DNA from 4 places in the Acidovorax sp. GW821-FHT10A04 genome. Region 3 is predicted to be linked to each of the others. Evidence: predicted binding sites of a transcription regulator. Region 3 holds the regulator's gene; each other region holds the start of a gene.
The links. The regulator LexA, encoded in region 3, represses DNA repair genes until DNA is damaged. The targets are predictions, from matches to a motif close to ACTGTATNNNNATACAGT.
Positions count from the first base shown of each region.

Region 1: recA (recombinase RecA) is a predicted target of LexA. The motif match lies at 3,954-3,971, and genes of this name have one in related genera.
Region 2: AC07PF_RS16780 (DNA topoisomerase IV subunit B) is a predicted target of LexA. The motif match lies at 3,517-3,534, and genes of this name have one in related genera.
Region 4: AC07PF_RS30310 (PA0069 family radical SAM protein) is a predicted target of LexA. The motif match lies at 2,123-2,140, and genes of this name have one in related genera.

Region 1 is NZ_JBWKNZ010000002.1:231,461-238,861, reverse strand. Features, by position in the region: gene AC07PF_RS05520 (N-formylglutamate amidohydrolase) at 1-415, opposite strand, end outside; gene AC07PF_RS05515 (tripartite tricarboxylate transporter substrate binding protein BugE) at 552-1,517, opposite strand; gene AC07PF_RS05510 (LysR substrate-binding domain-containing protein) at 1,626-2,555, shown strand; gene AC07PF_RS05505 (helix-turn-helix domain-containing protein) at 2,622-2,834, shown strand; gene AC07PF_RS05500 (Clp protease N-terminal domain-containing protein) at 2,852-3,358, shown strand; gene AC07PF_RS05495 (MarR family winged helix-turn-helix transcriptional regulator) at 3,366-3,890, opposite strand; gene recA (recombinase RecA) at 4,032-5,114, shown strand; gene recX (recombination regulator RecX) at 5,226-5,681, shown strand; gene argC (N-acetyl-gamma-glutamyl-phosphate reductase) at 5,678-6,610, opposite strand; gene sucC (ADP-forming succinate--CoA ligase subunit beta) at 6,802-7,401, shown strand, end outside.
Region 2 is NZ_JBWKNZ010000007.1:193,845-201,245, reverse strand. Features, by position in the region: gene parC (DNA topoisomerase IV subunit A) at 1-688, opposite strand, end outside; gene AC07PF_RS16785 (lytic transglycosylase domain-containing protein) at 685-1,533, opposite strand; gene AC07PF_RS16780 (DNA topoisomerase IV subunit B) at 1,505-3,487, opposite strand; gene AC07PF_RS16775 (MFS transporter) at 3,605-4,822, shown strand; gene AC07PF_RS16770 (hypothetical protein) at 4,854-5,021, shown strand; gene AC07PF_RS16765 (class I SAM-dependent methyltransferase) at 5,028-5,582, shown strand; gene dapA (4-hydroxy-tetrahydrodipicolinate synthase) at 5,615-6,511, shown strand; gene bamC (NlpB/DapX family lipoprotein) at 6,553-7,401, shown strand, end outside.
Region 3 is NZ_JBWKNZ010000004.1:318,534-325,934, forward strand. Features, by position in the region: gene AC07PF_RS11660 (asparaginase) at 1-897, opposite strand, end outside; gene lexA (transcriptional repressor LexA) at 981-1,655, shown strand; gene AC07PF_RS11670 (hypothetical protein) at 1,794-2,195, shown strand; gene AC07PF_RS11675 (D-2-hydroxyacid dehydrogenase family protein) at 2,412-3,419, shown strand; gene AC07PF_RS11680 (branched-chain amino acid ABC transporter substrate-binding protein) at 3,621-4,751, opposite strand; gene AC07PF_RS11685 (hypothetical protein) at 4,883-5,602, opposite strand; gene AC07PF_RS11690 (DNA polymerase III subunit chi) at 5,602-6,036, opposite strand; gene AC07PF_RS11695 (leucyl aminopeptidase) at 6,043-7,401, opposite strand, start outside.
Region 4 is NZ_JBWKNZ010000020.1:122,358-129,758, reverse strand. Features, by position in the region: gene mdlC (benzoylformate decarboxylase) at 1-1,066, opposite strand, end outside; gene AC07PF_RS30315 (LysR family transcriptional regulator) at 1,158-2,057, shown strand; gene AC07PF_RS30310 (PA0069 family radical SAM protein) at 2,238-3,353, shown strand; gene AC07PF_RS30305 (LysR family transcriptional regulator) at 4,220-5,125, shown strand; gene AC07PF_RS30300 (L-dopachrome tautomerase-related protein) at 5,082-6,308, opposite strand; gene AC07PF_RS30295 (putative quinol monooxygenase) at 6,320-6,610, opposite strand; gene AC07PF_RS30290 (phosphoethanolamine transferase) at 6,753-7,401, opposite strand, start outside.

The sequences.
Region 1 (7,401 bases), on a different contig from region 3:
TCCAGATCAGGCCCTTGCCCAGGCGCACCTTGGAGAGCACGCGCGGGTCGGTGGAGATGGGGTCGGGCCACTCACCGTCGAGCAGCGTGGTGTCCAGTTCGGTGGTGTCGCGGTTGGCATCGAGGTAGATGCGCGGGAAGTGGGCTTCGACCCAGGCCACACCCAGCGGCGGGGCGAAGTCGTAGATCTTTTCGACGTGGGTGTCTTCGGCGCGGCGCAGCGTGGGCAGCTCGCAGGCGGAGCCGAAATCGTCGGGGTAGCGGGTGCCGCTGTGCGGCGAGTCGAGCACCAGGGCGGTGGTGCCGGGCAGGTAGGTGAAGGTTGTCGCAGGCGCCAGCGGGGTGCCGGGGGAACCGGTGGCACCGGGCTGGGCCTGCTGGAATCGTCGGTTGATCAGTTTCAAAGCGGCATGCATAGGCAGAGTGTGCGCAATAAGGGGCGGCTGGCCTAGCCGCCCGGACCGGTTGGAGACTATGGTTATCCCTGAAGGGATGCCATGGGCCTCACCAGCTAGGGCCTTTGCAGGCCCCCTGTCGGGGACCTGGGGAAAATCAGTCCAGCGCGATCCTGGCGTAGGCCGCCACGCGCTTCATCTTCTCGATCTCGCGCACCAGCTGGGCCGAGAAGTCCTTGGGCGTGGTGCCCGAGGGGTACAGGCCCTGGCCGGCCAGGCGCTCGCGCACCGCAGGTTCCTGCAATGCCTGGGCCACGGCCTGCTGGATGCGGTCCACGGCGGCCGCGGGCGTGCCCGCAGGGGCCACCAGGCCGAACCACGACGGGTCGTTGTTGTTGGCAAAACCCAGCTGTGCATAGGTGGGGACGTCGGGCAGCACGTCAAGCCGCGTGGGCCACGAGACCGCCAGCGCCTTGAGCTTGCCGGCCTTGATGTGCGGCAGCGAGGAGGCCACCTGGTCGAAGTACACGGCCACCTGTCCGGCCAGCACGTCGTTGATGGCCGGGCCTGCACCACGGTAGGGGATGTGCACCATGGAGGTGCCCGTGCTGCTCTTGAACAGCTCGCCCCACATATGGCCGATGGTGCCGTTGCCGGGCGTCGCGAACGACACGCGGCCGGGGTTGGCCTTGAGGTACTTCACCAGGTCGGCGAAGTCCTTGACGGGCAGTGCGGTCGGATTCACCACGACCACGCCGGGGGCCTTGACGATCTCGGTCACGCCCACGAAATCCTTGATCGGGTTGTAGGGCAGCTTGCTGTACACGGCCGGGTTCACGCCATGGGTGGACAAGGTGGCCACACCCAGCGTGAGGCCGTCGGCCGGGGCGCGCGCCACCTCGGCCATGCCGATGGAGCCGCCTGCGCCGGCGCGGTTGTCCAGCACCACGGGCTGCTTGAGGATGCGCACCAGCGACTCCTGCAGTGCGCGCACGGTGATGTCGGTGGCACCCCCGGGCGGAAAGGGCACGACGATGCGCAGGGGCTTGGCATCTTGCGCCAGGGATATTCCAGGAACGAAAGATGCGGCAGCCAGGGTGGTGAGCAGATGACGGCGTTTCATGAGCGGTTTTCCTATGGAGGGGCTTTGAGGTTAATGGATCCGGTACCCTCTACCAAGCAATGGATGTGCCTGATAACATTCCAATATGGAATGATTTGAGAACTTACTATGTCGTCTCTTCGCCGCCTGTCTCCACCCCTGCACTTGCTGCGTGCGTTCTCCACCGTGACCCGGTTCGGGGGCGTCTCGCGCGCAGCCGAAGCGCTGCACCTGACCCAGAGCGCTGTGAGCAAGCAGGTCAAGGAGCTGGAGGGCTGGGTGGGTGTGCCGCTGTTCGAGCGCAGCCGCAAGCGCCTGGCCCTGACCCCGGCGGGCGAGCGCTATGAAAAGGCCGTGCGCGCCGTGCTCGCGCAGCTCGAAGCGGCCACGTTGGAGCTGATCACCAGCGACGATGGGGGTGGCGCGCTGCACCTGTCGAGCCTGCCGACCTTCGCGGCCAAGTGGCTCATCCCGCGGCTGCCGCAGTTCCAGCAGCAGCACCCGCAGGTCACGCTGCACTTCGTGCCCTATGTGCACAGCTACAACTTCGAGCGGCCCGAGCTCGATTGCGCCATCCTCTTCGGCGACGGCCACTGGCCTGGAGCCCATGCCCACTACCTCACGGGTCAGGACGTGGCGCTGATCGCACCGCGCACCCGCGTGGCGGACTGGGCCATCGACCACCCGCGCGATGTGGCGCGCCACACCTTGCTGCGCCATGTCACGGTGCCCGAGGCCTGGCTGCGCTGGAGCGAAACGCATGGGGTGCAGGGGCTCAACCCGCTGGCCGGCCCGCAGTTCGACCAGTTCCAGTCGATGATCCGTGCGGTGATGGCCGGCATGGGCCTGGCACTGGTGCCGCGCTGCCTGGTGCAGGACGAGATCACCAGCGGCCTGGTGCGCGAGCCCCTGCCCGGCTGCGGCTACCAGAGCGAGGTGGGCTACTGGTTCTGCTACCCCGAGGGGCGCAACCAGCTGCAGACCCTGCAGCAGTTCCGTCAGTGGCTGCTGGCTTGTGCCGAGCCTGCGTCCGCCGCTGCACTGCTGCCGCCTGCATAGGCAGCTTGGCTGGCCCAGGGTCAACTGTTGTTGACGGATTTCGAGTCGTCAACTACAGTTGACGTCATGCAGGCACTCCCCTCCCTTCCGTCGCCCGAAGATCCCGAAGCCGCGCTCGCTTCCGTGGTGGCCTTGCGCCAGATGGCCGACCGGCTCGAGGCCAATGCCGTCGCTGCGGCGCTGCGGCAGGGCTGGTCCTGGGCGCAGATCGCGCAGGCGCTGGGTGTCAGCAAGCAGGCCGCGCACAAGCGGCTGTCCGCCCATGTCCCCCGATCCTGAGACAAAGGAGTTCCACCATGTTCCGCAAGCTGCAGCACCGTTTCCAGAGCATGCGCACCTTGAGCCGGCTGTGCACGGATGCCGAGGCCCATGCCCGTTCGCGTGGCCAGCCCGCGCCGGGCGCCGAGCACTTTCTGCTCGCAGCCATGGACCTGCCCGACGGCTCGGCGCGGCGTGCCTTCGAGAGTGTCGGTGCCGATCCGGCGGCCGTGGGTGAGGCCATCGAGCGCCAGTACCGCGAGGCCTTGCAGGCCGTGGGCGTGCAAGGCCCTTTGGCGCCCGCGGCCGCTCTGGACGCCCCAGCGGCGGCCGGCCTCTACCGCGCCCAGCCCTCGGGCCAGGAACTGGTGCAGGCCCTCGCCCGTTCTAGCAAGGAGCAGGCGGGCCCCTTGCTGGGGGCGCATGTGGTGGCCGCCATCGCGGCCATGCCGCAGGGCGTGGCCGCGCGCACGCTGCGGGCCCTGGGGATCGATGCCGCGAGGCTGGTGGCTGCCGCCCGGGCCCAGGTGCCGTCGGCCGCCTGAGCGGGGTTCACGGCGCCTGCATGCCGGCGGCATCGCCGCCTGCATAGGCCTCCAGCCCGATGGCCACCACCGTGGCCACGTCCTTGCCCACCTCGCTGCGGAACTCCGCCTCGGCCTGGGCCACCGCATCGCGAAAGGCCTGCAGCCACGCCAGGCCTGTGGAGGTGAAGCACACGCGGCGCGCGCGCGCGTCCAGCGGGTCCGCCGAGCGCGTGACCAGGCCCCAGGCCTCGCACTGGTCCACCAGGGTGGCCATGGCCTGCTTGGTCATGCCGGCGCGCTGGGCCAGATCGGTCAGACGGTCGCCCTGCAGCGCCAGGTGGCGCGTGATGTGCACGTGCGCGGCGCTCACCTGGTCGCGCGCGGCCAGGTTGGACAGCGCCAGTGGCACCTCCACGTTGTGCGCCATGAGCTGCAGCACCCGGGCGTCGAAGCGGCGCATGGCATGGCCGAGCAGGCGACCCAGGTGGGTCTGGCGCCAGCCGTCCTCGGCGGGGGTGGGCGGCGGTGCCGCAGGCAAGAAATCAGGCATGCAATATTGTCAGGCAAACTGACTAAATAGTGCATTGCTGCCGTGCAATGGCTCGCATAAACTACTGTTCAAGCATCCAGCCTGTAGTTAATTGCAGACGAAGTGCAAACACCCAACCCGTTGTTTCTCAAGGAGTTTTCCATGGACGTCGCAGTCAAAGGCACCAACCCCCCCCTCCCCGTCAACACCGAAAAGGCCAAGGCGCTGGCGGCTGCGCTCGCCCAGATCGAGAAGCAATTCGGCAAGGGCACCATCATGCGCCTGGGCGAAGGCGAGGTGATCGAGGACATCCAGGTCGTCTCCACCGGCTCGCTGGGCCTGGACATCGCCCTGGGCGTGGGCGGACTGCCACGTGGCCGTGTGGTCGAGATCTACGGCCCGGAATCCTCGGGCAAGACCACGCTCACCCTGCAGGTGATTGCCGAGATGCAAAAACTGGGTGGTACCTGCGCCTTCGTGGACGCCGAGCACGCGCTGGACGTGCAGTACGCCCAGAAGCTCGGCGTGCAGCTGTCCGACATGCTGATCAGCCAGCCCGACACGGGTGAGCAGGCCCTGGAAATCGTGGACAGCCTGGTGCGCTCGGGCGCCGTGGACCTGATCGTCATCGACTCGGTCGCCGCGCTCACGCCCAAGGCCGAAATCGAAGGCGAGATGGGCGATGCCCTGCCGGGCCTGCAGGCCCGCCTGATGAGCCAGGCGCTGCGCAAGCTCACGGCCACGATCAAGAAGACCAACTGCACGGTCATCTTCATCAACCAGATCCGCATGAAGATCGGCGTGATGTTCGGCAGCCCCGAAACCACCACCGGCGGCAATGCGCTCAAGTTCTACGCCTCGGTGCGCCTGGACATCCGCCGCACCGGCACCATCAAGAAGGGCGACGAAGCCATCGGCAACGAGACCAAGGTCAAGGTGGTCAAGAACAAGGTGAGCCCGCCCTTCAAGACGGCCGAGTTCGACATCCTGTTCGGTGAGGGCATCAGCCGCGAGGGCGAGATCATCGACATGGGCGTGACCGCCAAGATCGTGGAGAAGTCGGGCGCCTGGTACGCCTACAACGGCGAGAAGATCGGCCAGGGCCGTGACAACGCGCGCGAGTTCCTGCGCGAGAACCCCGACCTCGCCCGCGAGATTGAGAACAAGGTGCGCGAAGGGCTGGGCATTGCGCTGCTGCCCGACGGGCTGCAAGCGGCTGCCCCGGCAGGCGATTCGGACGAGTGATGCGGCGGCGCATTGGGCGCCACCGCAACACACCTGGGCGGCCATTGCGCAGTGTTGCGGCAATGGCCGCTGTGCATTGGACCATTGCCTGGCTGCCTGCCAACCATACCCATGGGCTTTGAAACCGTTTCCCTGAAGGGCCGCGCGCTGCGGCTGCTGGGCCAGCGCGAGCACTCGCGCGCCGAGCTGCTGCGCAAGCTGCGCCCGCATGTGCAGGAGGGCGAGGACCTCGAGGCCGTGCTGAGCGAGCTGGAGGCCAGGGACTTCATCAGCGAGGAGCGTGTGGTGGCCTCGGTGGTGCACCAGCGCGCGGGCCGCATGGGGGCGGCGCGCATCCGCCAGGAGCTGCAGGCCAAGGGCATCGGCGGCGAGGCCGTGCAGCAGGCCCTGGCACAGCTGCAGGACACGGAACTGGCCCGCGCCCGCGAGGTGTGGCGCCGCCGCTTCGGCGAGCCGGCTGCCGATCCCCAGGGGCGCGCCAAGCAGGTCAGGTTCCTGATGGCGCGCGGTTTTTCCAGCGATGTCGTGCGCCGCGTGGTGCGCGGCGTGGGGGATGATGAAGTTTAGATGCCCAGCATCAGCTTGAGGTTCTGCACCGCGGCGCCGCTGGCGCCCTTGCCCAGGTTGTCGAGGCGCGCCACCAGCACCGCGTGGCGGTAGGTCTCGTTGGCGAACACGCGCAGCTCCAGCTTGTTGGTGTCGTTGAGCGCCAGGGCATCGAGCTTGCCGTCGGCCGTGGCCGGCAGCACGCTGACCCACTGCTCGGGCGTGTTGCTCTTGGCGTAGTGGGCGGCCAGCGCGTCGTGCAGGTCGCTGGCCTTGGGGGCGCCAGGCAGGGTGTCCAGGTGCAGGGGCAACTGCACCAGCATGCCCTGCTCGAAATTGCCCACCGAGGGCACGAAGATGGGCCGGCGCGTGATGCCGGTGTAGCGCATGATCTCGGGCAGGTGCTTGTGCGCCAGGCCCAGGGCATACAGCTCGAACAGCGGGGCCTCGCCTTTCTGGTAGGCCTCGATCATGGTGCGCCCGCCGCCCGAATAGCCACTGACCGAGGGCAGGGCCAGCGGGAAGTCCGCAGGGATGAGGCCGGCGTCGACCAGGGGGCGCAACAGGGCGATGGCGCCCGTGGCATAGCAGCCGGGGTTGGCCACGCGCGTGGCGGCGGCCACGGCCTCGGGCTGGCCGGCGGTGAGTTCGGGAAAGCCGAACACCCAGCCGGGCGCGATGCGGTGCGCGGTGCTGGCGTCGATGATCTTGATCTTGCGGCCGCCGGCCTGCTCGATACCGTCCACCATGGCCACGGTCTCGCGCGCGGCGTCGTCGTGCAGGCACAACACCACCAGGTCCACGCCGGCGATCAGCTCGCGCTTGGCGGCGGGGTCCTTGCGCAGCTCGGGCGCGATGCTGACCAGCTCGACCTCGGGCATGGCCTGCAGGCGCTCGCGGATCTGCAGGCCCGTGGTGCCGGCTTCGCCATCAATAAAGACTCTGGACATGGGTTGCTCCTGCTGGTCTGGCAGCGTGCACTGCCGGGTAAGAATGGATGGACGTAAACGCTGTACGTGTTAGGCACAAGGGATGGTGCGTCGCAGCATGATACAGTCGAAGGTTGCCATGCCCCAAGCCCGCGGCCAGACACCTGTTCATGGTAAACGGGTAAATACCACCCTTCCCTGAGAGAGACCTCATGAAGATTCACGAATACCAAGGCAAGGAAATCTTGCGCAATTTTGGTGTGCCCGTTCCGCGTGGCATTCCCGCGTTCACGGTGCAAGAAGCCGTCGAAGCAGCCCAGAAACTCGGCGGCCCCGTGTGGGTCGTCAAGGCCCAGATCCACGCCGGTGGCCGTGGCAAGGGCGGCGGCGTCAAGGTCGCCAAGACCATTGAAGACGTCAAGCGCATCTCCGGTGAGATCCTGGGCATGCAGCTCAAGACGCACCAGACCGGCCCCGAAGGCCAGAAGGTCCGCCGCCTGTACATCGAAGACGGCGCCGACATCAAGAACGAACTGTACGTCTCGCTGGTCACCGACCGCGCCACGCAGAAGGTCGCCCTGATCGCTTCGAGCGAAGGCGGCATGGACATCGAGGAAGTGGCCCACTCCACGCCCGAGAAGATCATCACCGAGATGATCGATCCCCTGACCGGCATCACCCCCGAGCAAGGCAAGAAGGTGGCTGCAGCCATCGGCCTGACCGGTGCTTCCGTTGACCAGGCCCTGGACATCTTCGCGAAGATCTACAAGTGCTACATGGAAACCGATGCGTCGCTGGTGGAAATCAACCCG
Region 2 (7,401 bases), on a different contig from region 3:
GGCCGGGCACCAGGGCCAGCAGGTCTTCCTGCGAGAGTGCAGGCGTCTTGATCAGCGCCACGCAGGCATCGGCGATCTCGCGCAGGTTGTGGCTCGGGATCTCGGTGGCCAGGCCCACGGCGATGCCGCTGGCACCGTTGAGCAGCGCAAACGGCAGCCGCGCGGGCAACTGGCGCGGCTCGGAGGTAGAGCCGTCGTAGTTGGGCATGAAGTCGACCGTGCCCTCGTCGATCTCGTCGAGCAGCAGGCTGGTGATGCGCGACAGGCGCGCCTCGGTGTAGCGCATGGCCGCCGCGCCATCGCCGTCGCGGCTGCCGAAGTTGCCCTGGCCGTCGATCAGCGGGTAGCGCTGGGCAAAGTCCTGCGCCATGCGCACCAGCGCGTCGTAGGCCGACTGGTCGCCGTGCGGGTGGAAGCGGCCCAGCACGTCGCCCACCACACGGGCGCTCTTGACCGGCTTGGCCGCCGTGTTGCGCGTGGGGCCGCTGTAGCCCAGGCCCATGCGGTCCATGGAGTACAGGATGCGCCGCTGCACAGGCTTCAAGCCATCGCACACGTCGGGCAGGGCCCGGCCCTTGACGACCGAGAGGGCGTACTCCAGGTAGGCACGCTGGGCGTAGCCGGCCAGGCCCAGGGAGTCGCCGCCGTCGTCGGAGGCCGGGAAATCGAGAGTGGGTTGGTCGCTCATTCGTTCTTGCTGGATTCAGGAGGTTCGGTCATTGCGGGCGTCTGCGCCACGCGGTTGGGCGGAAGGTTCCCCCGGTTCAGGGCACCGCCCTGCAGTTCCATGCGCACCCGGCCGGAGACGGCGCGCTGCGCCTTCACCGGAGCCGGGGGCTTGAGCTGCGTGTACAGCCCCATCACCGTGCGCACGTAGTTCTGCGTTTCCTTGTAGGCCGGGATCTGGTTGCCCGCACGCTGCACCGCACCCTCGCCCGCGTTGTAGGCAGCCAGTGCCAGGTCCAGGCGCTCGGGAAACAGGTCGAGCAGGTGGCGCAGGTAGCGGGTGCCGGTGGGCACGTTCACGGCTGGATCGGTGAGCTTCTTTTCCACCGAGCGCCTGGCGTCGGCGCTCACGCCGAAGCGGGCGGCCGTGGCCGGCATCACCTGCATCAGCCCCACTGCGCCCTTGGGCGACACAGCATCGGCATCGAAGCCCGACTCCGTGGCGATCAGCGCCTGCAGCAGCTCGTAGTCCACCTCGTGCTTGGCCGCCGCCGCGCGCAGGTGGTGCTTGACGCGCTTGTAGTCGGGCGCGATGTCGAAGAACGCCAGCAGCCGGGCCCCGGCGGGCGGCAGGGCATGGGGCAGGGTGGCCGCGCCAGCGGGCGCATCGCGCGTGGAGTCGAACTCGTTGCCCTTGAAGAACAGCTGGTAGTTGGCATCCACCTGCTCGGGTGCGAAGTGCGTCACGCCGCGCGGGTCGACATAGGCCCAGAGGTCGGCATGGGCGGCCGTCTGCACCAGGCCCAGCAGCAGGCCCGCGCACAGCAGTCGCAGCCGCTCAGATGTCGATCTCGACCGCATCACCATGCAGTTCCATCAGCTCGCGCCGCGAGGCCGCCTCGCCCTTGCCCATGAGCTTGGTGATCAGGTCCTCGGTCTGGGCGAAGTCCATGTCGCCCAACTGCACGGGCAGCAGGCGGCGGGTGTCGGGGTTGAGCGTGGTTTCCCACAGCTGCTCGGCGTTCATCTCGCCCAGGCCCTTGAAGCGGCTGATCTGGCACTTTTCGCGCGCCACGCCGTCCTTGGCGCATTTGTCGAGGATGGCGGTGAGCTCGCCATCGTCCAGCGCATACATCTTGGCGGCCGGCTTCTTGCCGCGGGCCGGCACGTCCACGCGGAACAGCGGGGGGCGTGCCACGTAGATATGGCCGGTTTCGATGAGCTTGGGGAAGTGGCGGAAGAACAGCGTGAGCAGCAGCACCTGGATGTGCGAGCCGTCCACGTCGGCGTCCGAAAGGATGCAGACCTTGCCATAGCGCAGGCCCGACAGGTCGGGCGTGTCATTGGGGCCGTGCGGGTCCACGCCGATGGCCACCGAGATGTCGTGGATCTCGTTGTTGGCGAACAGGCGGTCGCGCTCCACTTCCCAGGTGTTGAGCACCTTGCCGCGCAGCGGCAGGATGGCCTGGCTTTCCTTGTCACGGCCCATCTTGGCGCTGCCGCCGGCCGAGTCGCCCTCGACCAGGAAGACTTCGTTGTGGGCAATGTCCTTGCTTTCGCAGTCGGTGAGCTTGCCGGGCAGCACGGCCACGCCCGAGCCCTTGCGCTTTTCGACCTTCTGGCCGGCCTTCTGGCGCGTCTGCGCGGCCTTGATGGCCAGCTCGGCCAGCTTCTTGCCGTAGTCCACATGCTGGTTGAGCCAGAGTTCGAGCGCCGGGCGCACGAAGCCCGAGACCAGGCGCACCGCGTCGCGCGAGTTCAGGCGCTCCTTGATCTGGCCCTGGAACTGCGGGTCCAGCACCTTGGCCGATAGCACGTAGCTGGCACGCGCGAACACGTCCTCGGGCAGCAGCTTGACGCCTTTGGGCAGCAGGCTGTGCAGCTCGATGAAGCTCTTGACGGCGTTGAACAGGCCGTCGCGCAGACCGCTTTCGTGCGTGCCGCCGGCACTGGTGGGAATCAGGTTGACGTAGCTCTCGCGCATGGGCTGGCCGTCTTCGGTAAAGGCCACGCACCAGGAGGCGCCCTCGCCCTCGGCAAAACTCTCGTTGTTGCGGTCGGCAAAGCCTTCGCCCTCGAAGAGCGGGATCACCGGGTCACCGCTGAGCGTCTGCATCAGGTAGTCGCGCAGGCCGCCCTTGTACTGCCAGGTCTGGGTGTCGCGCGTCTTCTCGTTGACCAGGGTCACCGACACGCCGGGCATGAGCACGGCCTTGCTGCGCAGCAGGTGGGTCAGCTCGCCCATGGGCAGCGCGCTCGACTCGAAATACTTGGCATCGGGCCAGGCGCGCACGGTCGTGCCCTGCTTGCGCTCGCCCGCTTCCAGCGCGCGGGTCACCAGGGGCTCGACCACGTCGCCGGCCGAGAACACCAGCCGCGCGACCTTGCCCTCGCGGTGGCTGCTCACTTCCAGGCGGGTCGCCAGCGCGTTGGTCACGCTCACGCCCACACCGTGCAGGCCGCCCGAGAAGCTGTAGGCACCGCCCTTGCCCTTGTCGAACTTGCCGCCCGCGTGCAGGCGGGTGAACACCAGCTCGATCACCGGGGCGTTCTCCTCGGGGTGCATGCCGAAGGGGATGCCGCGCCCGTCGTCCTCGATGCTGACCGAGCCGTCGGTGTGCAGCGTGACCTTGATCTTCTTGCCATGGCCGGCGAGCGCCTCGTCGGCGGCGTTGTCCAGCACCTCCTGGATGATGTGCAGGGGGTTGTCGGTGCGGGTGTACATGCCCGGGCGCTGCTTGACGGGCTCCAGGCCCTTGAGCACGCGGATCGAGCCTTCGGAATATTCGCTGGCGGAGACGGGAGACGGTTTGGCAGACATGCGGCGGATTGTAGTGCGACGCAGCAAAGACTGTATAAAAATACAGCCACATCACCCCCAACTGTACTGTTTGGTGGTGTGCGGGCAGATTGCGGCCAATCTGGCTACATTCTGCGCATGTCTATGCATCCTCCGAAACTGTCCATGTTCCAGGTGCTCGCGTGCGGCGCGGCCATCGTGACCCTGTCCATGGGCATCCGCCACGGCTTTGGCCTGTGGCTGCTGCCCATCACCCAGGAAATGGGCTGGACGCGCCAGTCCTTTGCCCTGGCCATCGCCATCCAGAACCTCTCCTGGGGCCTGATCGGCATCTTTGCCGGCATGGCGGCCGACCGCTTCGGCGCCTTCCGCGTGCTGCTGGCCGGCGCCGCCCTCTACGCCGCGGGCCTGGCGGGCATGGCCCTGTCGCCCACGCCGCTGCTGTTCGCGCTGACCACGGGCGTGCTGATCGGCGCCGCCCAGGCGGGCACCACCTATGCAGTGATCTACGGAGTGCTGGGCCGCCAGATCGCGCCCGAAAAACGCTCCTGGGCCATGGGCGTGGCCGCGGCGGCCGGCTCCTTCGGCCAGTTCCTCATGGTGCCCATGGAGGGCTGGCTGATCGCCAGCTTCGGCTGGCAGCAGGCGCTGCTGACCCTGTCGCTGGCGGTGCTGCTCATCGTGCCCCTGGCCTTCGGCCTGCGCGAGCCGGGCTTCAAGGGTACGGCCCCGGTCAAGCGCGACCAGACCATTGCCCAGGCGCTGTTCGAGGCCTTCCGCTACCCCAGCTTCACGCTGCTGATGGCCGGCTACTTCGTCTGCGGTTTCCAGGTGGTGTTCATCGGCGTGCACATGCCCAGCTACCTCAAGGACCATGGCCTGTCGCCCCAGGTGGCGAGCTATGCGCTGGCGCTGATCGGCCTGTTCAACGTGTTCGGCACCTACATTGCCGGCACCCTGGGCCAGCGCCTGCAAAAGCGCTTCATCCTGGCCTTCATCTACTTTGCGCGGGCCGTGGCCATCGCCATCTTCCTGGTGGTGCCACTGTCGCCGGCCTCGGTCTATGTCTTCTCGGCCGTGATGGGCACGCTGTGGCTGTCCACCATCCCGCCGACGAATGCCACGATTGCCCAGATCTTCGGCGTGCAGCATCTGTCCATGCTGGGCGGCTTCGTGTTCTTCAGCCACCAGATCGGCAGCTTCCTGGGGGTGTGGCTGGGCGGCTACCTGTACGATGCCACGGGCAGCTACGACATCGTCTGGTACATCTCCATCGCGCTGGGTATCTTCGCCGCGCTGGTGAACCTCCCCGTCAAGGAAAGCCCTATCCAGCGTGCGGCGCCCGTGCCGGCATGATCGCTGGCAACCCCTTTTTCCAGGCCTGACCATGCACCCCGCGCCCGACCACCCACCTGACCGCCCCCCGGCCCTGCCGCTGGTGTGGCGGGTGCTGGCCTGGGCGGCGGCCGTCCTGGCCTGCCTGGCGGTGTTCGGCCTGTACACCGTGCCCGAATTCATGGTGATGCTGGCCGACCAGGTGTGGAACTGCTTTTGATTTCTCATGCATGGATCTGACAACCCCTCGGACTGGGTGCGCCGCTGGTCGGCCCTGATCGCACCCCAGAGCACCGTGCTCGACGTGGCCTGCGGCGCCGGCCGCCACCTGCGCTGGCTGCACCGCCTGGGCCATGCGGTGGTGGGGGTGGACCGCTCCCCCGAGGCGGTGGCCGCAGGAGCCCCGCTCGGCGAAATGGTCTGCGCCGACATCGAAAACGGCCCCTGGCCCTTTTCCGGGCGGCAGTTCGGCGCCGTGGTGGTCACCAACTACCTCTGGCGACCGCTGTTTCCGACCCTGCTGGCCAGCCTGGCGCCGGGCGGCGTACTGGTCTACGAAACCTTTGCACACGGTAACGAAACGGTAGGCCGCCCTGCGCGGCCCGAATTCCTGCTGCAACCGGGCGAATTGCTGGCGGCCTTCAGCGGGCTGCGCACCGTGGCCTACGAGGACGGCTTCCTCGAAGAACCTGCGCGTTTCGTGCAGCGCATCACGGCCATCCGGGAACTTGCGCACGCCGGGGCACCCTCAAGACATCTGCTGGCCGGTCCGGCTAGTTAGAATGCTCTTTTATCCCGTTCACCACTGCGGACATGACATCTTCCTTAGTGCCACTCACTGGCAGCATCGTCGCCCTCGTCACCCCCTTGCATGAGGACGGTAGCGTCGACTATCCAGCGCTGCGCAAACTGATCGACTGGCACATCGCCGAAGGCACCGACTGCATCGGCGTCGTGGGCACCACGGGCGAATCCCCCACGGTGAACGTCGAGGAACACTGCGAGATCATCCGCGTGTCGGTGGAGCAGGCGGCCAAGCGCGTGCCCATCATGGCCGGCTGCGGCGCCAACTCCACGGCCGAGGCCATCGAGCTGGCCCGCTTCGCCAAGAAGGTCGGCGCCGACACGCAGCTGCAGGTCGTGCCCTACTACAACAAGCCCACGCAAGAGGGCCAGTACCAGCATTTCAAGGCCATCGCCGAGGCCGTGGGCGACCTGCCCACCATCCTGTACAACGTGCCCGGCCGCTCCGTGGCCGACATGCAGCACGACACCGTGCTGCGCCTGGCCCAGGTGCCCGGCATCATCGGCATCAAGGAAGCCACGGGCAACATCGAACGCGCGCAGTGGCTGATCCGCGAAGCCCCCAAGGGCTTCGGCATCTACTCGGGCGACGACCCGACCGCCGTGGCCCTGATGCTGTGCGGCGGCCATGGCAACGTGAGCGTGACGGCCAACGTGGCCCCGCGCCTGATGCATGAGCTGTGCGTGGCCGCCACCTCGGGCAATGTCCAGCGCGCCATGGAAATCCAGTTCCAGCTGATGCCCGTGCACAAGCAGCTCTTCGTCGAAGCCAACCCCATTCCCGTGAAGTGGGCCGTGGCCCGCATGGGCCTGTGCGGTGGCACACTGCGCCTGCCCATGACCCCGCTGAGCCCGGCCAATGAAGCCGTGGTCGAGGCGGCCCTGCGCTCCGCCAGCCTGATCTAACCCGGGCTGCGCCCGAACCCTGACACTCCAAGGAATTTCGCGTGAACGCTGTTACTACCCGAGCGGGCCTGCTGGCCCTTGCCCTGGCACTGTCCGCCTGCTCCGCCCTCGAAGGCGACAAGATCGACTACAAGAGCGCTGCCAAGGGCTCCACGCTGGAGGTGCCTCCGGACCTCACGCAGCTCTCGCGCGACTCCCGCTACAACGTGCCGGGCGGTGCCGTGTCGGCCGCAGCCCTGCAGGCCAGCCAGGCCGCCCAACCCTCGGGCACGGCCAATGCGGCCGCTGCGCAGCTGGGTGACGTGCGCATCCAGCGCGAAGGCAACAAGCGCTGGCTGGTGATAGACCGCCCCGCCGACAAGCTGTGGGAGCCCGTGCGCGACTTCTGGCTGGAGAACGGCTTCACGCTGGACCTGGACCAGGCCAACCTGGGCATCATGGAAACCGACTGGGCCGAGAACCGCGCCAAGCTGCCGCAGGACCTGATCCGCTCCACGCTGGGCAAGGTGATCGACTCGCTGTATTCCACGGGCGAACGTGACCGCTTCCGCACCCGCCTGGAGCGCAATGCCGCCGGCGGCACCGAGGTCTACATCACGCACCGCGGCATGGTCGAGGTCTACAGCAACACCACCAAGGACCAGACCGTCTGGCAGCCCCGCGCGGCCGACCCCGAGCTGGAGACCGAATTCCTGCGCCGCCTGATGGTCAGGCTGGGCGTGAGCCAGGAGCAGTCCAAGGCCGTCGTGGCCGCCGCCGCGCCAGTGGCCCAGTCGGCGAACGTGACCACGGTGAACAACGTGCCCGTGGTGCAGATCAACGAAGGCTTCGACCGCGCCTGGCGCCGTGTCGGCGTGGCGCTGGACCGCACCGGCTTCACCGTGGAAGAC
Region 3 (7,401 bases):
CGCGGCCACGAGGGCATTGCCCGGCGTGGGCAGCAACTGCCCCTCGGGGCAGCGCGTGGCGCGCAGCACGCGCACACCCACGGCCTGGGCCCGCAGCAACGCGGCCTCCAGCGCGTGGTGCAGGGTGCCGTTGCCGGTGCAGGCAACGACCAGACCCTGGACACCATCGCGCACCAGCGCGTCCACCGCACGACCGCTGGCGCCCGCATGGCTTACCACCAGTTCCACCCAGGGCCAGGGTGCGTCGGCGGTCTGGTTCTGCATGGCTGCAAGACCCTTGCCTTGCGAGACGGCGGGCCAGCCGTGCACCAGGCGCACGGCGCCCTCTTCCACCCAGCCCAGCGGCCCGGCATCACCGGAGCTGAACGGGTCGACCCGGTAGGGGTGCACCTTGTGCACGCGCTGCGCGCCATGGATGGTGCCGGCAGCCACCACCACCACGCCCTGCGCACCAGCGCTGGCCGCCACCGCCACGGCGTCGAGCAGGTTCTGCGGGCCATCGGGCACCAGCGCGGTCGAGGGGCGCATGGCGCAGGTCAGCACCACGGGCTTGGTCGCATCCAGCACGGAGTGCAGGAACCAGGCCGTCTCTTCGATCGTGTCGGTGCCATGGGTGATGACGACTCCGCGCACGGCGGGGTCGGCCAGGCACTCGGCGCAGCGCAGCGCCAGGGCCCGCCACACGCCATGTTCCATGTCCTTGCTGTCGATCTGGGCCACCTGCTCGACCACCAGGGGACCACCGGCCAGCGCCTGGAGCCCTGGAACGGCCGCCAGCAGCTCGCCCACCCCCACCTGCGCGGCCGTGTAGCCGATGTTGTCCCCCACCTGCGCAGCGGTGCCGGCAATGGTGCCGCCCGTACCCAGAACCACAATTTTTTGCGCACTCACTTGCATACTCCGAAAAACTGGTGAAAAATACAGCTACTGGATTAAAAAACAGTTATTTGCCACTGTACCGGCACACACTGGAAACCACCATGCTCGACAACCCCAAGCTCACTGCCCGCCAGCAACAGATTCTGGACCTGATCCAGACCGCCATTGCGCGCACCGGTGCCCCCCCTACCCGCGCCGAGATAGCGACCGAGCTGGGCTTCAAGTCCGCCAATGCGGCAGAAGAGCACCTGCAGGCCCTGGCCCGCAAGGGCGTGATCGAGCTGGTGAGCGGCACCTCGCGGGGCATTCGCCTGCGCGGCGAGACAGTGCGCTCCATCAACGCAGCACGCGGCACCCAGTTCAGCCTGCCCATTCCCGGCCTGTCGCAGCTGATGCTGCCGCTGATCGGCCGGGTCGCAGCGGGCTCGCCCATTCTCGCGCAGGAGCATGTCGATCAGACCTACAGCGTGGAAAACAGCCTGTTCCAGCACAAGCCTGATTACCTGCTCAAGGTGCGCGGCATGTCCATGCGCGACGCCGGCATCATGGACGGCGACCTGCTGGCCGTGCAGTCCACGCGCGAGGCGCGCAATGGCCAGATCATCGTGGCCCGCCTGGGCGACGACGTCACCGTCAAGCGCCTGCGCCGCACGGCCACCGGCATCGAGCTGCTGCCCGAGAACCCGGACTACCCCGTGATCACCGTGCAGCCCGGCGAAGCCTTCGAGATCGAAGGCCTGGCAGTCGGCCTGATCCGCAACACCATGCTCATGTAATTGCCGTCGCGCTGCCCAGGTGGCGGGCGTTTGACGGGCGGGGTGCCGGGTATCGGGCACCGCCGCTGGTCAGCCCTGGGCCGCGCCATGTTCGTTGCAATCCTGCCTGTGTTCACCACCGACCTTCGGAGTCTTCACATGGGAATTGCTTCTTTGACCTTTTCGGCCTTCTCCCACCCGCTGCATGCGCTGACACGCTGGCTGCAGCCCATCGCCGTGCAGGGCGGGCACGACAGCGCTGCGGCACGGCTGCGCACCTGCAAGGCGCCAGTGCCCGCCCATGCGGCACCCGCATGGCCCACCACGGCCCGCACGCCACGCGACGAGATCGCACTGCCGGCCACGGGCACGCGCAGCCTGCACCCTGCCCCCGGCGCCGACCCCCTGTGCAACCATGTCCAGGCACGCCGCGTGGTGCGCGTGCTGCGCACGACCACCTCGGGCGCCGATGCCGGGCGCCTGGTGATCTCGGGCCGCATGGCCGATGTCTGCGCGGAGCTGGACCGCATGGCCGCGCGCGAGGCGCTGCTGCAACACTGAGCACGCGGCCTGCGGGCTGGCGCGGGGACACGGCCACCATGGCCTGCAACGGCCGGCCAGCGACTGCGCAGAGCCCGCCGCAACGGCCGCGGGCACCGGTATTGCGCATGCACCCAGGCCGTCGAGGCATGTGGCATTCACGCAGCGTTGCAAATGCTGCACGCCCGACGGGGCTTGGGGCACAAAGACTGCGGCCCGCCAAGGCACAATGTCGGGATGAACATCGTGATCCTCGACGACTACCAGGACGCAGTGCGCAAGCTCCATTGCGCCACCCGGCTCGACGCCTACACCGCCAAGGTCTATACCAACACCGTCAAGGGCCTGGGCCAGCTGTCGATACGGCTCAAGGACGCCGACATCATCGTGCTGGTGCGCGAGCGCACCCAGATCACCCGCCAGCTGGTCGAAAAGCTGCCGCGCCTCAAGCTCATTGCCCAGACCGGCAAGATCGGCAACCACATCGACGTGGCAGCCTGCACCGAGCGTGGCATTGCCGTGGCCGAGGGCGTCGGTTCACCCGTGGCACCGGCCGAACTCACCTGGGCACTGGTGATGGCCGCCACGCGCCGGCTGCCGCAGTACATCTCCAACCTCAAGCATGGGGCCTGGCAGCAGTCGGGCCTCAAGACCGCGTCCATGCCGCCCAACTTCGGGCTGGGCACGGTGCTGCGCGGCAAGACGCTGGGCATCTGGGGCTACGGCCGCATCGGTCAGCTCGTGGCCGGCTATGGCCGCGCCTTCGGCATGAACGTGCGCGTCTGGGGCCGCGAGGCATCGCGCGCCCAGGCCCTGACCGATGGCTACCAGGCAGCCACCACGCGCGAGGAGTTCTTCTCGCAGTGCGACGTGATCTCGGTGCACCTGCGCCTGAACGATGAGACACGCGGCATCATCTCGCTCGAAGACCTGTCGTGCATGAAGCCCACCTCGCTGTTCGTGAACACCTCGCGCGCCGAACTGGTCGAGTCCGACGCCCTGATCGCCGCCTTGAACCGGGGCCGCCCCGGCATGGCGGCCGTGGACGTATTCGAGAGCGAGCCCATCCTGCAGGGCCATGCCCTGCTGCGCCTGGAGAACTGCATCTGCACGCCGCACATCGGCTATGTGGAGCAGGACAGCTACGAGCTCTACTTTGGTGCGGCCTTCGACAACGTGGTGAACTTCATCAAGGGCACGCCGACCAATATCGTGAATCCAGGTTCTCTGCAGGTGCGACGCTAGCAACTGAGCGCTGCAACGCAGCGAGCACCAATAAAAAAGGCTTCCCGAGGGAAGCCTTTTTTGCCCTGTGGTGCGCCGCCCGAAGGCAGCGCTCCCACACGGATTGCATTCGACCGGATAACTAGGCGGGGAGCCGCAGACAGTGCTGTAGCACGGCAAGGCTCCCCAACGACGTTAGCCGGTTGAAGGCAAGTCCGTGCCTTAGTTCAGGGGGGTCTTCTTGCCGTCCTTGTAGTTGTACAGGGTGATGGCAGGGTTCTTCATTTCGCCGTTGGGTTCGAAGGCGATCGTCGAGGTCACGCCCTTGAAGCTGGACTTGAGCAGCTCGGGGGTGTAGACCTTGGGGTCGACCGAGTTGGCGCGCTTCATGGCGTCCACGATCAGGAACGTGGCGTCGTAGGTGTAGGGGCTGTACACCTGGAACTGGTTGGGGTACTTGGCGTCGTACTTGGCCTTCCAGGCCGTGCCGCCAGGCATCTTGGCCAGCGATGCGCCGCCTTCGGCGCAGATCACGTTGGCCAGGGTCTTGGCGCCGGCAGCCAGCTTGGCGATTTCGGCCGTGCAGATGCCGTCACCACCGAAGTACTTCACGTTGCCCATGCCCAGCTGTTCCATCTGGCGCAGCATCGGGCCACCTTGGGGGTCCATGCCGCCGTAGAAGATGGCGTCGGGGTTCTTGGCCTTGATGGCGGTCAGGATGGCCATGAAGTCCGTGGCCTTGTCGGTCGTGAACTGCTCGTCCACCACCTTCATGCCCTTGGCGGCTGCGGTCTTCTTGAACACGTCGGCCACACCCTGGCCGTAAGCGGTACGGTCGTCGATGATGGCGACCGACTTGAGCTTCAGCGTGTCCACGGCGTAGGCAGCCAGACCAGCGCCCAGGGCGTTGTCGTTGGCGATGATGCGGAACGTGGTCTTGTAGCCTGGCTTGGTCAGGTTGGGGTTGGTGGCCGCGCCGGTCACGTGGGGGATGCCGCAGTCGTTGTAGACCTTGGAAGCGGGGATGGTGGTACCGGAGTTGAGGTGACCGACCACGCCAGCAACCTTGGCGTCGCACAGCTTCTGTGCAGCAGCCGTGCCCTGCTTCGGATCCGCAGCGTCGTCTTCAGCCTGCAGCTCGAACTTGATCTTCTTGCCGCCGATCGTCACGCCTTGTGCGTTCAGCTCTTCAATGGCCATGCGGGCGCCATTTTCGTTGTCCTTGCCGTAGTGGGCTTGGGCGCCGGAAACCGGAGCCACGTGGCCGATCTTGACCACCTGCTCTTGTGCAGAGGCCACACCAGCAGCAGCCGCGATAGCAGCAACCACGGTCAGTTTCAACTTCAATTGCATATCAATCTCCAGTAAAGATAAACGCTGAGAAATGTTCTTGTGTCTCAACGCAGGCGAACATATCGCAATTTACGGGCCAGATCATTAGGGAACACGATTAAATGTGGGAGAAACCACAGGGGAATACCCTGTCATCCCTTGGTGGGCGTGGGCTGGCCGCCGGCAAGCTCATCGGCCACAGCCTCGTACACAGCGTGGCGAACCACGGATTCGATCTCCTCGCGCAGGCGCGGAAGCACTGAACGCGTCTGCTCCTGCACCACAGTGGCGATGGCATCGCGCAGGCGCTGGTCCAGTGCCACGTCCACCCGCTGCATGACCCGGTGCACCATGTACTCCTCCATGCCCTCTGGCAGTGCACGCGCGGCCGCCGGCTGCCCCACATTCGGCACGGCAGGTGCAGCTGCCGCGGCGGGCACGCCAAGCGGTGCCGCAACAGGCCCAGGCGCAGCGACCAAAGGCCTGGCAGGCACGGAAGCGGCAGGTACTGCAGGCGCGGGAGCCGGCGTGGCGACAGGAGCGACCACGGGTGCCGGGGGGGCAACTGCTGCCGCTGCAATCTGCGCGCGCCGCAATGCCAGGGCCTCCAGTGCACGGCCGGCCGCCTGCGCCACCGGCGAAGACGCTGCGGGAGTGGCGGCGGCAGGCGGGCGCGCCGGAGCGCTCTGCGGCGCGGCGCCGCGGCTGGCAACGGGGCCATCCGGGGCCGCTGCAGTAAGCGGGCGCGCAGGCGCCGCCGAAGGCACTGGCGGCTTGGCCACCAGCGGCACGGGCATGGCACCCGGCGCCTGCACCACTTCAGTGAGCGTGGGTACGAAACGGGGCGGCGTACGGGGCGGCATGGTGGCCATCAAGCGCCTTTCAGCACCAGATCGTGGCGCACGATGGCGTAGCCGCGCGAAGCGTAGTGGCGCCAGCGGTTGCGCGCCTGCCCCCGGTCTTCCTCGTCATGGGCGCTGACCACTTCGATCAGCTTTTCGAAGCGCCCGAAACCTTCAGGCACCTCGGCGCCCAGGTTCAACAGCACCTCGTGGTGCGGAGCACCCTGCACATCGGACGTGAGCAGCACCGGCGAAGCCAGGCGCAGCTCCTCGTCGGCCGCGTCGGTGCAGTGGGCGACGAAATCCTGCGGCGCCATGCTCCACATCTGCCGGTCCAGGGCCGCCAGCACATGGGCCGGACCGGCGATCACCAGGCGGGCATCGCTGCGCAGCACCTTGCGCGCAAACCGGCAGGCGTAGGCCACCTTGTCCGGCGCGTTGAAATGGAAGGCGACCTCGGTCATCGGGGCTCAGGCGGCCTTGGCGCGCGCACGCTTGGCGGCGGGCTTGGGCGCCTCGGACGCTTGCGCCTCCCGGTCCAGCAGGTACTGCACCAACAGGCCGACCGGGCGGCCGGTGGAGCCTTTGGCCGCCCCGCCCTTCCAGGCGGTACCGGCGATGTCCAGATGCGCCCAGGGCATGTCGCCCACGAACTTCTGCAGGAACTTGGCGGCCGTGATGGCACCGCCCGCGCGACCAGCCACGTTGCCCATGTCGGCAAAGTTGCTCTTCAGGCCGTCGGCGTAGTCGTCATCCAGCGGCATGCGCCAGCACGGGTCCTGCGCCGCCTCACCCGCCGCCTGCAGCGCCTGGGCCAGGCCTTCGTTGTTGCTGAACAGGCCGCTGCGCACACCACCCAGTGCGATCACGCAGGCACCGGTGAGCGTGGCGATGTCCACCACCGCCGCCGGCTTGAAGCGTGCGGCATAGGTCAGCGCATCGCACAGCACCAGCCGGCCTTCGGCGTCGGTGTTGAGCACCTCGATGGTTTGGCCGCTCATGCTGGTCACCACATCGCCGGGCTTCACGGCACGGCCGTCGGGCATGTTCTCGCAGGCGGGGATCAGGCCCACCACGTTGATGGCCGGCTGCAGCTCGCCCAGGGCACGGAACACGCCCAGCACGCTGGCGGCGCCGCACATGTCGAATTTCATCTCGTCCATCTCGGCCGCAGGCTTGATGGAGATGCCCCCGGTATCGAAGGTGATCCCCTTGCCGACCAGCACCACGGGAGCCTGGTCCTTGGCACCGCCGCTGTAGCGCAGCTCGATGAAGCGCAGCGGCTCTTCCGACCCCTTGGCCACGGCCATGAAGGAACCCATGCCCAGGCGCTCGACCTCGGCCGGGCCATGCACCTTGCACTGGATGCGCGGCTGCTTGGCCAGCGTCTTGGCGGCATTGGCCAGCAGGGTGGGCGTGGCATGGTTGGCAGGGCGGTTGCCCCACTCGCGGGCAAACTCCACCCCTTCGACGAGGGCCACGCCCTGGTAGAAGGCCACGCGCACCTCGGAGGGGTCGGGCACGCCCACCACCAGGCGGGAGAGGCTGCGCGCCTCGGCCTTGGGCTTGGTCGTGGTGTAGACATAGCTGGCATCGGCCACGGCCTGCACCGCGGCGCACACCGCGTCGGCCTGGGCGCTGCCGGCAAAGCACAGCACCACGCGCTTGGTCTGGGGTGTCTTCAACGCGCCCGCAGCAGCGCCCAGGGCCTGGCGCACGGAACGGGCCGCGCCATCGCCCACGCCCAGCAGCAGCACGCGGCGCGCTGCCACGGCAGGCACCTGGTACAGCGGCAGGCTCTTGCCGGGCTTGGCGGAAAAATCGCCTTG
Region 4 (7,401 bases), on a different contig from region 3:
CCGCGCGCAGTGGCGGGGCAGGGCGCTTGCGCGGGGCCGGGCGGGCCAGCAGGTCCTGCACGCCCAGGCGCACGCCACCCACGGCCGAGGTGCCCTCGGGCGTCCAGGCGGCCGTGCCCGGGTCCTCGATCAACTGCACCAGCTGCGCACCGGGCGGCACATGCGGGCCGTGGCCCTCCACGTGGTAGGTGAAGGCGGCGGCGCCCAGCGCAAACACCAGGTCGTGCCCGCCGAGCAGCGCCACGATCTTCTCGCGCATGGCCGGCAGCACGCCGGCAAACAGCCGGTGGTCCTGCGGAAAGCCGCAGCGCCCCGACATGGGGGCGATCCACACGGCGGCGTTGTGCCGCTCGGCCAGCGCCAGCACATCGTCCCAGGCGCCATCGCGGTCGACTGCCGCACCGACCACGAAGACCGGGCGCTCGGCTGCGTCGAGCGCGTCGCCGATGGCGCCCAGCACGCGCGGCTCGGGCCGGGTCTCGGTGCTCACGCTGCGGGCCTGCAGCGGCTCGCAGGGCTTGTCCCAGTCGTCGGCGGGGATCGACACCAGCACCGGCCCGCGCGGCTGCTGCATGGCGATGTAGTAGGCGCGGGCAATGGCCAGCGGCACGTCCTCGGCGCGTGCAGGCTCCACGCTCCACTTCACGTAGGGCTTGGGCAGCTCCGTGGCCTGGCCCGAGAACAGGAAGGGGTCGAACGGCAGGATCGAGCGCGCCTGCTGCCCGGCCGTGATCAGCATCGGCGTGCGGTTCTTGTGCGCCGTGAAGATATTGCCCATGGCGTGGCCGACGCCAGCGGCCGAATGCAGGTTCACGAAGGCCGCGTTGTGCGTGGCCTGGGCATAGCCATCGGCCATGCCCACCACCACCGCCTCCTGCAGGCCCAGCACGTAGCGGAAGTCCTTGGGGAAATCGAGGAACAGCGGCAGCTCGGTCGAGCCCGGGTTGCCGAAGATGGTGTCTATGCCGAAGCCGCGCAGCAGGTCGAGCACGACCTCGCGCACGGTGGGGCGCGGGTGGGTGGCAGAGGGCGCGTCGGTGGCGCGGGGCGCGGTGGCCTGGAGCATGGCGAAGGGACGGTGCGGGTGGAAAGCACCGATCTTCGACCCCCTGGCAATATCCATCAATACAATGAAGCGACTAAGTGGTATCAGCAAAATGCATATCAAGGACATCGACCTCAATCTGCTGCGCCTGTTCGATGCGGTCTACCGCACGCGCAGCGTGAGCCGCGCAGCCGAGCTCATGGACCTGACCCAGCCCGCGGCCAGCCAGGCGCTCACGCGGCTGCGCCTGCTGATCAAGGACCCGCTCTTCGTGCGCGCAGGCGGCGGCGTGCAGCCCACCCCCCGGGCCGACCGCCTGGCCGACGCCGTGCGCAGCGCCCTGGGCACGCTGGAGCAGGCGCTCAACGAATCGGCCCTGTTCGACCCGCTGCAGTCGCGCAAGGTGTTCCGCATCCACATGAGCGACATCGGCGAGGGCCGCTTCCTGCCCGACCTGATGCTCGCGCTGCGCCAGCAGGCGCCGGGCGTGCGGCTCGAAACCCTGCCCGTGCCGCGCGAGCAGATCGCACCGCTGCTGGACAGCGGCCGCATCGACTTCGCCTTCGGCTTCCTGCCCGCGGTGAAGGACACGCAGCACGTGCAGTTGCTCAACGACCGCTACATCGTGCTGCTGCGCGAAGGCCACCCCTTCGCACGGCGCCGGCGCAGCGGCGCGGCTTTGCTCGACGATCTGAAGCAGCTCGAATTCGTCGCCGTGCGCTCGCATTCGGACACCCTGCGCATCCTGGCGCTGCTGCAGCTCGAAGACCGCCTGCGCCTGACCACCGAGCACTTCATGGTGCTGCCCTCCATCGTGCGCGGCACCGACCTGGCCGTGGTCATGCCGCGCAACATCGCGCAGGGCTTCGCTGCGGCCGGTGGCTACACCATCATCGAGCCCGCGCTGCCGCTGCGCGACTTCACCGTGTCGCTGCACTGGAGCAAGCGCTTCGAGGCCGACCCGGGCAACCAGTGGCTGCGCGGGGTGATCGAGGGGCTCTTCAAGGAGTAGCCGGCGGTGTGTGGGCCCTGTGGCTGTTTAAACCGCTACCCAACGCGCCATCCATCGGGTACTATACTGTATAAATATACAGTATCTGGCGTCACGCTGACTGCGCGCCCGCCAGCTATCCGTACCCCCATGTCCAACCCCATCGGCCCACCCATCGACGACGAGAACGCCCCCCAGGTGATGCAGGACGTGCGCATCCCCTTGCAGGCCGTGCGCGGCCGGGGCGCGGCCACGGCGCTGGCGCACCGCTTTGTGCGCGACACGCGCGAGGCGGTGGACGATGGCTGGGATGTCCCTGTGGACGAAGAGGGCGACGAAGCACCCGCCCCACCCGCCACGCGCGTGCACCTGGAGACGGCCAAAAGCGCCATCTGCGCCAACGACTCGCCGGACATTTACTTCGATCTCTCGGTCAACCCCTACCGGGGTTGCGAGCACGGCTGCGTGTACTGCTACGCGCGGCCCACGCACAGCTACCTCAATATGTCGCCGGGGCTCGATTTTGAAACGCAGATCATCGCCAAGCACAACATCGCCGCGCTGCTGCGCGATGAGCTGGGCCGGCCCAGCCATGTGCCGCAGCTCATCAACATCGGCTCGGCCACCGACTGCTATCAGCCCGTGGAGCGCGAGCTGAAACTCACGCGCGGCCTGATCGAGGTGATGCGCGACATGCGCCACCCGTTCTCCATCATCACCAAGTCCGCCGGGGTGGAGCGCGACCTCGACCTGCTGGCCCCGCTGGCCGCCCAGCGCCTGGCGGCCGTGTACGTCACCATCACCACGCTCGACCCCGCCCTGGCGCGCCGCATGGAGCCACGCGCCGCCGCGCCCCACCGGCGCCTGCGCACCATCCGCACCCTGGCCGAGGCGGGCATCCCCGTGGGCGTGAGCGTGGCGCCGCAGATCCCCTTCATCACCGAAGACATGGAGCAGGTGCTGCAGGCCGCGCACGAGGCCGGCGCGACGAGTGCCTTCTACACCGTGCTGCGCTTGCCGTGGGAGCTGAATGCGCTGTTCCGCGAGTGGCTGGAGCTGCACTATCCCCAGCGCGCGGCGCGTGTGTTGGCGCGCGTGCAGGATCTGCACAGCCTCGATCCGGCGCAGCGGGCTGCCGGCAAGGTCTATGGCAGCGACTTTGCCACGCGCATGAAGGGCTCGGGGCTGTGGGCTGATCTGCTGCGGCAGCGGTTTTCGGCTACCTGCCGGAGGTTGGGGCTCAATCGGGTACGGACGGAGCTGGACCTGACGCAGTACCGGGCTGCGTATGCCCGTAATCAGGGGTGTTTGTTTTAGTCGATTGGCTTGCCTGATCGGTCGGTGCGTGGTGCGTGGTGATGGTGTCTTTGGTTGCTTTGTGCTTTGGTTGAGGGCGGAGGCCGGGATGTGCGCCCGGCGGCGCACCTACTTTCTTTTGCGTCGCCAAAAGAAAGTAGGCAAAGAAAAGGCGACCCCCAGTCTGCGTCCCCCGTACGCCCTGTCGGGCGAACGGGGGCAACCTGCGATGCTCGGATCTGGGGTGGGCGTCGATGAACTCGCTGCGTTCTTCGAACTCCGCTCAAACAGCATCGACGAGCTAGAAGACGAAGTGCATGTGTCCTGCGGCACATGCACCCACCCCAGCTCCTGCGCTTCTCGGCGCAGCCAGCAGGGGTGGGGAGCGGGGACAAAGACGGCTGCTGCTTCGCAGCTGCGCCTGGGGTCGGTGACACGCTACGCGCTCCCGACAGGCCGAAGCGCAGCGAGGCAAATGAGGCCGAGCGCAGCGATGGCCCGTGTGGGGCCCCCAATCCCTTCTGGACGTGCTGAGAAGCGCAGGGCCTGGGGTGAGCGCGTGCCGCAGGACACGCGCATCGTTGTCTGGCTTGCCGCAGCTGTTTGAGCGGAGTTCGAAGAACGCAGCGAGTTCTGCGGCACACCCCAGGACCGAGCATCGCAGGCTGCCCCACCCGCCCACCGGGCGGGTGGGGACACGGGCAGCGGGTCGCCTTCTCTTTGGTGACTTTCTCTTGGCGACGCAAGAGAAAGTTACTGCGCCGCCGGGCGCACACCCCGGCCCCCGCCTTCAACCAAAGCACGCCCTCAAAGCGGCAGTTGGCCATGCCAACCCCTTGAAACCCTCTGCACCCGCCCAGCCCGGCAGCCCGGCTACAGTCCAGGCCATGGAACGACTCGCCACCTTCCGCCTGCTGATCCGCCTGGCAGAGCTCGAAAGCTTCTCCGCCGCCGCGGCAGAGCTTGACATGTCCGCATCCGCCGCCAGCAAGGCCATTGCCGAGCTGGAGGCGACCCTGGGCGCGCGCCTCGTGCACCGCACCACGCGCCGCGTGTCGATGACCGAGGTGGGCGCCGCCTATGTGGAGCGGGCCCGCTCAGTGCTGCTGGCCGTGGAAGAGGCCGACACCGAGGCCGCGGGTGCGGCAGGCGCAGCTGCAGGCCGGCTGCGGCTGAACGCGCCCATGGCCCTGGGCCTGGCCGACCTGGGTGCGGCGCTCACGGATTTTGCGGCTGCGCACCCGCAGGTCGAGCTCGACCTGGAACTCGGCGACCGCCACGTGGACCTGCTGGCCGAGGGCTTCGATCTGGGCCTGCGCGCCACCACCGACCCCAAGGATTCGAGCTACACGGCCCAGCGCATCGCGGCGTTCGACCTGCACGTGTGCGCCACGCCGGCCTACCTGGCACGCCAGGGCCACCCCGGGTCGCCCGACGGCCTGGCGGGCCATGCCTGCTTTGCGTATGCCTACGCCACGGCCGGCGCGCGCTGGCCGCTGCGCTGGGCGGGCGACACGCATGTCAGCGTGGCCCCGCGCATGCGCGCCAACAGCACGCTCTTCCTCAAGCGCCTGGTGATGGCCGACCTGGGCATTGCCGTGCTGCCCGACTTCGTGGCGCGCGAAGAGATCGCCGCGGGCACCCTGGTGGAGCTGTTCCCCACTGTCGAGCGCCCGCCGCTGGTGCTCTACGCCATCTACCCCGAGCGGCGGCTGGTGCCGCGCAAGGTCTCGCTGTGCGTGGCCTTTCTCAAGGACTGGTTCGCGCGCGGGCAGCACCTGCCCGCTGGATGATCGGCAGCCGCCACAGCTCGTAGCGCTCTTCCCCCGCCTTCACCGCGCCCGCAAAGTGGTGGTTCAACCGGCTCGACGTGAAGTACAGCGCGCCCCCGGGGCCGATGGCCGGCGTGTCGGGCCACTGCACACCTTCATCGGCGGCCAGCAGGGCCAGGGCCTGGGTGGCAGGGTCGTAGCGCACGATGCCGTTGCGCGTCACGTCGGTGATGTACACGCGGCCGGCCGCATCGGCCACGATGCCATCGGTGTTGCCGCCCACCGCGCCCAGGTCGCGGATGGCGGCGGCACGCTCGGCATCGCTGGCGCCCGCATCGCGCAGCAGGGCCGTGGGCACGGCGCGCAGGCGCGTGCCCGTGGTCACCGTCCAGTACAGCGTCTGCGCATCGGGCGACAGTGCCACGCCGTTGATGCCCAGCAGCAGCGGGTTGCCGGGCCAGACCTCCTCGCCGTGCGAGACGACCTTCACCCCCGGCTCGATCTGCAGGCTGGCATGCTTGTCGAGCACGCGGCGCGCCTGGCTGCTGGCAAAGTCCACCACGATCAGGCCGACCTGGTTGTCGGGCGCGCTGCGCATGCCGCTGTCGGCGATGTACGCCACCTTGCGGCGCTCGTCCACCGCCACGTCGTTCAGAAAGCTGCCCGTGCGGTCGGCCACGCCATCGAGCGCAATGGCCTTGACGGTACGGCCCGTGCGCAGGTCCAGCACCACCAGTTTCTGTGCGCCCTCGGGCGCCACCTTCTCGCCCGCGACAAAGCCCATGTCCAGCGCCCACAACCACTGGTTGTGCCGGTCCACGTAAAAGCCCAGCACATTGCGCAACACCGCGCCCCCGGGGCCGCCGACCGCATTGGCGGCTTGCGACGGAAAGGCGGTGAGCCGCGCTGGGCCGCTTTGGGCGCGGGTGTCCAGAATGCTCAGCGTGGCCGGCGCATCGGCCGACACCAGTCGCGGCGTGGTCACGAAGGCGCGGCCCCGTGCGTCGAAATGCAGCCCGGCAATCGGTGCATTGACCGAGTTCGCAAACCGGCCTGCCGCAGGGGCCTTGGGGTCCCAGCTCACGCCGGTGTACGAGCGCCAGCGCTCGAGCGCCGGGGCATCGCCCGCATGGGCCGTGGACGTGGCGGCCAGCACGGCAGCCAGGGCGACTGCCGCGGCGCGCAGCAGGGGGGTGTTCAGCACATGCACCACCATCACGCCACCTGCCGCATCTGGAACAGCTCGAACACGCCGATCATCGGCCCCGCGTTGGCGCGAAACGTATCCATGTGCGGTCCGGCCATGTGCGCCTCCCACGCCGCGCGGTCGCGCCAGCGCTCGAAGAAGACCACCTCGCCGGGCGTGCCCTCGGCTTCGTGCAGTTCGTAGGCAATGCAGCCCGGCAGGCTGCGGACAACGCCGACCAGTTCGACCTGGGCGGCAACCAGCGCCGCTTCATGGCCGGGCTTGGCCTTGACGTGCGCAACGATGATGAGATCCGGCATGGGAGACAACTTTCTTGCTGGTGAATGGGATCACCGAAGATAGGTCGCCATGCCGGTTTGAAAAACCGGTCTGCAGTGCACAGACTGTGCACGCCAGGGAAAGAATCCGAGCGCTCCGCGCGCTCGTGCGTTGCCGCTCCGTTCAGGACTTGCGCGGCACCGCCACCGGCGAATCGACCTTCGCCTGCGCCGCCCCCGCATCCCGGCACGGCGTGAACATGTCCTGCTCGGGCTGGTAAGCCCCCGTCTGCACATCCATCAGCCCCAGCACCGAATGAAAATAGTGGTCGTGCGTGATGCGCCGCTCGCGCAGGTCGCGCTGCAAGCAGGCCGTGCTGGCGCCGATGCGCGCCTGCATCGCGGGCGAGAGCCAGGTGATCCAGGGCACGTGCTTTTGCACATCGGGCGCGATGGAATAGGGCAGGCCATGCAGGTAGATGTTGTTCTCGCCCAGCGACTCGCCATGGTCGGCCACGTACACCATGGCCGTCTGGGCCGTGGCGTCCTGCCGGCCCAGCCACTGCAGCACGCCGTCGAGAAAGCGGTCCGTCTCCACCACGCTGTTGTCGTACGCGTTCACCACCTGCTGGCGGCTGCACTCCTGCAGTGCGGTGGATGCGCATTCGGGCACAAACTTCTTGGCATCGGGCGCCGAGCGCTTGAAGTACGCCGGCCCATGGCTGCCCAGCTGGTGCATCACCACCACCGTGCCGCGCTGGCGCTGCTCGGCCGGCAGCGAGGCGATGCGCGCGTCCAGGTCCTTGAGCATGATGCGGTCCAGGCACTCGCCC